Regions from separate parts of the Erythrobacter sp. Alg231-14 genome, predicted to be linked through region 2. Evidence: predicted binding sites of a transcription regulator. Region 2 holds the regulator's gene; the other holds the start of a gene.
The links. Region 2 encodes LexA, which represses DNA repair genes until DNA is damaged. Its sites were predicted from a motif close to GTTCCNCNCTTGTTCT; they were not measured.
Positions count from the first base shown of each region.

Region 1: a site for LexA is predicted at 1,531-1,546, ahead of BQ8290_RS10580 (ribonucleoside-diphosphate reductase subunit alpha). Genes of this name have one in related genera too.

Region 1 covers NZ_LT702999.1:2,209,729-2,213,063, reverse strand. Annotated here, with positions in the region: gene BQ8290_RS10580 (ribonucleoside-diphosphate reductase subunit alpha) at 1-1,448, opposite strand, end outside; gene BQ8290_RS15185 (hypothetical protein) at 1,569-1,721, opposite strand; gene BQ8290_RS10575 (hypothetical protein) at 1,984-2,283, shown strand; gene BQ8290_RS10570 (alpha/beta fold hydrolase) at 2,280-3,188, opposite strand.
Region 2 covers NZ_LT702999.1:2,473,545-2,476,879, forward strand. Annotated here, with positions in the region: gene BQ8290_RS11810 (ComEC/Rec2 family competence protein) at 1-1,508, shown strand, start outside; gene lexA (transcriptional repressor LexA) at 1,549-2,250, opposite strand; gene BQ8290_RS11820 (molybdopterin-binding protein) at 2,462-3,335, opposite strand, start outside.

The DNA of each region.
Region 1 (3,335 bases), 260 kb from region 2:
CGCTCCATCGCGCCCATATCGGCGGCATCGGGGCACGGCCCACGTTCCTGTGCGAGCAACATCGACGCTTCGGATGCTTTGGCCTGAATGTGCTTGAACATTTTCAGGTTCAACGCTTTCGCCATCGCGCTTTCAAAGCCCAACCCTTTGGATTGCAGGAATGAGTGGAAGCCCATCACGCCCAATCCGACCGAGCGTTCCCGCTCTGCCGAATATTTCGCGCGCGCCATTTCGTCAGGCGCACGATCAATATAATCCTGAAGGACATTGTCGAGGAAACGCATCACGTCCTCGATAAATTGCTTATCGCCGTTCCACTCATCCCACTTTTCTAGGTTTAGCGAGGACAAGCAGCACACAGCTGTGCGGTCATTGCCAAGGTGATCAATGCCGGTCGGCAATGTGATTTCGCTGCACAGGTTTGAGGTTGAAACCTTCAATCCCAATTCGCGGTGATGTTTTGGCATCATCCGGTTCACGGTGTCGTTGAACACAATATAGGGTTCACCGGTGGCAAGCCGCGTCTCGACCAATTTTTGGAAGAGCGAACGCGCATCGACACTGCCGCGCACTTCGCCAGTCTTGGGCGATTTCAGCTCAAATTCGGCGCCATCGCGAACCGCTTCCATGAAATCATCGGTCAACAATACGCCGTGATGCAAGTTCAACGCTTTGCGGTTGAAGTCACCCGACGGTTTGCGGATTTCGAGGAACTCTTCGATCTCTGGGTGCGACACATCCAAATAACACGCGGCCGAACCGCGACGCAGCGATCCTTGCGAAATGGCCAATGTCAGCGAATCCATTACACGCACAAACGGAATGATGCCGCTGGTCTTGCCATTCAAGCCAACAGGTTCGCCAATACCGCGAACATTGCCCCAATAGGTGCCAATGCCGCCGCCTTTTGACGCCAACCAGACATTCTCGTTCCAGGTATCAACAATGCCATTCAAACTGTCAGAGACAGAATTGAGATAGCAGCTGATCGGGAGACCGCGCGATGTGCCGCCATTCGAAAGGACCGGCGTCGCTGGCATAAACCAAAGGCGCGAGATGTAATCATAGATGCGTTGGGCGTGATCTTGATCGTCGGAATAAGCGTCGGCAACGCGAGCAAACAAATCCTGATAGGATTCACCTGGCAGGAGGTAGCGATCCTCGAGCGTTTCCTTACCAAATTCGGTGAGGTTGGCATCGCGCGACGCGTCGGTTTCGATCGTGAAACGACGATCGTTCACTTTCTTGCTGTCGGGTGCCGCTTGTTCTTTCGCAGCCGCTGTCATGGCATTGCCCAGCGCCTCTGCGCCTTTGGTCGCGATAAGTTGTTCGCTCCCCATGTCAGACTTTTCCATCGCTACGGCCTTCTCGTTTGAGGTTGAGACCTCCCCAGTGTCGGAGCCAGTCCCAGAATCGCTCAACACTTCATCACTCGCTTTGAATTCCATTGTCGCCCCGTTTGCCTTCTTTGCATCGTGGTCTGCTTCGCGAATCGTGTTTCTCGTTTCTCTATAGCTGAAAAACGTCAGTGTTCCGATTCTGTTCCGCATCCCTATATCGACAGATTATCACCCGATTTTGCCCAAAAGGCCTACGAGTTTGCCCGCCGATGCTTCCTCAACTCGGTGTTTGCCGCCCAATTCTTCGGTGAATCCTCCCCCGATCATGCCACGCAGTTCACGTTGGAGCACGGGGTCGATTACAACGATTTGGGGGTTCATCCCGAACCTAACCACTAGATCATGAATCACCTGTCGAATCCGGTCAACGGGTGATTAACCCTATTTCTGCTGAAATTGCCGGTGTGTTAGTCGACTGCACCACCGCGACGCGTGGTCAAAGCTTGAGTCGTCACCTGCGCAAGCCCCAAAGTGAATCTGTGAAGAAAAATTTGGTGATTGAATCATGTGAATCAATCTGAGAATCTTTTGTCTCATTTGCCGCAATTATGTTGCGCGCGTGATCGGATGGGAGGATCGGGCGATGTTCAAAACCGTTGTGGAAGCAGCGTTAAGCAAAGCGATCCACTTTGCCGATCGCCATGAACGGCGAATCGCCTTGGCCGGAGCCATTTGGTTTGTGATCTCAATCGCAGCTTGGATGCCACAAATACCAATTCCGAAAGTGCCCTATGTCACCGATCGCGATTCGTGGATTGCATCCGCGGTGTGGAACACAGCGTGGTGGGCTATCTTACATCCAATGTTGGACCGGCGACGCACAGAAATGCGCGCCGCCCAACCCGACAACGATCTGTCATCGCAAAGCGATGCGTTGGACTAAGCGGCGACCGGTGCGGTCGCGCGAGCGGCCTTCGCATGCAAGGTGATTTCATCGGCAAGCCGATTGACCAAATCAACCGGTAGATCATGCCCCCAACCCGGAATCGTAACCAATTTCGCGCCAGGAATGTGTTCCGCCGTCGCCTTGCCCGCATCCAACTTAACCAGAGGGTCCGCTTCGCCGTGCAACACCAAAGTCGGCGTTGTGATCCGGGTTAACCGGGCGGTGCGATCACCGTCGTCGATGATCGCTGCAAGCTGTCGCGGAAGGCCGGCGGGATAGACGCTGCGCTGAACCCCGCTCAACACACGCGCCCGCAACGCTTCGGGGTCGGGGCGATATCCGGGGCTGCCAATGTGATGCGCAATTTCGATGCCGCGCTCCACCAAGCTGTCCTCATCCATTGAATTGAGGGGCGCGATCAAAACCTCCATCGCGGCCTTATCGGCCTGTGGCAGTTTAGGATTGCCGGTGGTCGACATGATAGATGTCAGCGACAGCAATTTGTCCGCATGGTTCACGGCCATCAATTGCGCGATCATGCCGCCCATCGATGCGCCAACGACATGCGCCTGACCAATGCCCAATACCTCAATCAACGCCGCCGCATCGTCGGCCATATCGCGCAAGGAATAGGGAACCTTAGCCGGCCAGCCGATCCGTTTCCGGATCACTTGCCATGCCAATCCCGGCGCACGTGCGCCTTCCAATTTCTCTGAAAGTCCGATGTCTCGATTGTCGAACCGAATGACACGATACCCTTTTGCCACCAAGGCATCGACAAAATCCTGGGGCCACATGGTCATTTGAGCGCCAAGGCCCATAACCAATACGATCACTTCGTGTTCTGGGTTGCCATGATCGTCGTAAAACAGCGACATTCCGTTCGCATTGATATGCGGCATTGATAGCTCCTCACTCGCCCTCTTTGCGGGGCTTGAATTTCCCGATCGCGACAAAAGCCGGTTTAGGACAGCAGATCAAGCGTTTCGCCAAACACATCACAGATTATCGCATCATAGCCATTGCACACCGGCAATTCCAAACCTTGG
Region 2 (3,335 bases):
CGGTTGAGATTGTTGAACCCGCGCCCAAAGCTAGCGGAATGGTCGCTGCGCAACGGGCGTTATCATCCCATGTTCGCAGCCGCGTGGATGGCGGGGCGGGGACTATCGCTGCCGCCTTTGCCAGCGGCGATCGCGGTGCCATTGGTGATGCCGACGAAGACGCCATGCGGGATGCCGGACTAACCCATTTGCTCGCGATTAGCGGGCTTCATGTTAGCGCGGTTATCGCGGCTGTGTATTTCGTGGCGATCAAATTGTTGGCTTTGTTTCCCAGCCTTGCTTTGCGGGTGCGATTGCCAGTCTTGGCCGCCGCTGCGGGTGCGTTGGCGGGAATTGGATACACTCTATTGACCGGGGCCCAAGTGCCGACCGTGCGCAGCTGTGTGGCCGCAATGCTTGTGCTTATCGCTCTGGCCATGGGGCGCGATGCTTTGTCTCTGCGCATGGTGGCAGTCGCGGCGATCTTCGTCCTGATGTTATGGCCCGAAAGCGTCGTTGGGCCCAGTTTCCAAATGAGTTTCTCTGCCGTTCTCGCGATTGTCGCTTTGCATACGAGCGGCCCAGTGAAAGCCTTCCTCGCCCCGCGCGAGGAGCCGTGGTTCCATCGCACCGGTCGCAATATCTTTATGTTGTTCGTGACTGGGTTGGTGATTGAAATTGCGTTGATGCCCGTTGTGCTGTTCCACTTTCACCGCGCGGGGCTTTACGGCGCTTTGGCCAATGTCATCGCGATCCCCTTGGTTACCTTCATATCGATGCCTCTTATCGCTGTTGCATTGGCGTTTGATTTGATTGGGTTGGGCAAACCGTTTTGGTGGGTGGTGGAAGCATCACTCAACATGTTGCTGGGCATTGCACATTTCACGTCGGCGCAACCCGGTGCGGTCAAATTGATGCCGCAAATGAGCACGGTAACAATCGGCCTATTCGTGTTGGGCGGATTGTGGCTCGCGCTTTGGAATGGAAGGGCAAGATTGCTTGGCTTTGTACCAGCGGTGATCGCGACCGGCATGTTGATGATGACGCCTATTCCAGATGTTTTGATCGGACGCGAAGGACGCCATGTCGGTATCACAATGACGGATGAAGATGGCAGCCGCCGATTGCTTTCCTTGCGGGACAGCAGATCATCCTATTCGCGCGACAATCTGCTCGAAATGTCGAGTGTTACCAGCGATCCTTTGCCGATGGCGGATTGGGAAGGAGCACAATGTTCAACCGAATTTTGCGTCATCACGCTGGATCGGGGAGGGCGACAATGGTCGCTCTTACTCGCGCGCAATCGCGAATTGGTGGAAGAACGCGCTTTAGCCGCTGCGTGTGAGCGGGCGGACATCGTTGTTGCTGATCGATATCTGCCCTATTCGTGTGCACCGCGTTGGTTGAAAGCGGACCGCAATATGCTGGAACAAAGCGGCGGATTGTCTATCGACCTCGCCAATCAAGAGATCACGTCGGTCGCCACGGGGCAGGGCGAGCATGGATGGTGGTTGGGCGGGGACGATTGACGTGCAGTGACGCCGATCGTCCCCGGCTCAACTCCAACCCTTAATGGTAGCGTCGCAACAGACCGGCAAGCTTACCTTGCACTTGGACTTCCTCTGCACCGTAGACCTGTGGGTCATAAGCCGCATTCGCAGGATCAAGGCGGACCATGCCGCTGTCTTTGTGCAGATATTTCAATGTGGCTTCCTCGCCGCGAACAAGCGCAACGACGATCTCTCCGTCGCGTGCATTGTCGGTGCGACGAACAAGCGCAAAGTCACCATCGAAAATACCGGCTTCGACCATGGAATCGCCCGACACCTCAAGCGCATAATGTTCGCCCGGTCCCAACAATGCCGCAGGCACAGGAAGAGAGCTTTGTCCCTCCAACGCCTCAATCGGAGCACCGGCCGCGATGCGACCATGAAGGGGAATTTCAATGACGTCGTTCGCCGGTTCGGGGGCTGCCACTTTCGGACGGACCGCCGCAGGCACCGCATCGTTTGCCGCCAACGTTACCGGTTGGCTTGCTCGTGGTGCAGGGGTCGCGTCTTCGGGTTGTTTGATCACTTCCAAAGCGCGGGCACGGTTTGGCAAACGTCGGATAAATCCACGCTCTTCCAAAGCCGAGATTAAGCGGTGAACGCCCGATTTGCTCTTTAGATCGAGCGCCTCTTTCATTTCTTCGAAACTTGGCGAGATGCCAGTGTCTTCCAACCGCTCTTGAATGAAGCGGATCAATTCGTGTTGCTTTGCCGTTAACATCAGCAAACTCCCTAAGGCGCACCGCACAGCCTGTTTTATTACACAGACCCGGTGCCAAACTCTGTCACCCCCAGAGGCATCGCCCGATCACAGACCAGAATAACGATGCGTTCGAAGCATTGATCGCGCACCGATATGGTGAACGAATACAGAACAATTAGGCAACTTACGGAGTTAAGTCAAGCGGGTGAAATGCGTAAAACCGCGCAATTCAGCCATTCTCAAGATGAAAGATGGGAACAAGCTGTCCGATCGCGACCGCATCTGACCCGGCGGGTCGATCTATTAGGCAATTGGATGATGCCAGGGCGAGCAGGGCGCTCGAATCCTGCGACGCCGCGCGTTTGACGGTTGCGCCATCGCACACGCCGCGCAGGAACTCTCTGCGGGTTCCCACCGCGGGCAGTGCCTCGGCAGATTTCACATAGGTCGGCTTTGGCAACGGCTCAGGGTCGCCAATGGCCGCTTTCACCAAAGGCAAAGCGAATAGGAATGCAGTGACAAAGCTGGAAACAGGATTGCCCGGTAAGCCCAGTATGACTTGCCTTTCATCCCCTTTCCCTCGCGTCGCGACCATCAACGGCTTGCCGGGTTTAATCCCGACTTTCCAAAAATCGATCTCAGCGCCCCACGCCTTCAATGCGGCCTGCATGAGATCGTGATCGCCGACGGATGCGCCCCCTGACGTGATCAGTATGTGTCCGTCAGCCTTGTCCAATGCGGCGGCAAGTGCATCCATATCGTCTGGAACGGGGCCTAGATTCTCGACGAGCCCTGTGAAGGGTTGCAACATGGCGGCGATCATCGCCCCATTGCTGGCCGGGATCTGATGCGGTTGGCAATCTGCCGCGAATTGCGTCAGCTCCGAACCGCTGTCTAAGACAGAGGTGTAGGGCTTCTCGCGATGCAGGATGGTGTCGTGGCCAGCAGACAGAGCGAGGGCAATTTGCGCCGGGCCCATTCGTGTCCCTTTGCCCAAGATCGTTTGACCCTTGGTGAAGTCGAACCCGGCTTTGCGGATGTGTCGACCGTCTTCGGGTGCTTGCTCATCGGGGGCGAGGGAGATTGTATCGCCATCAACGTGG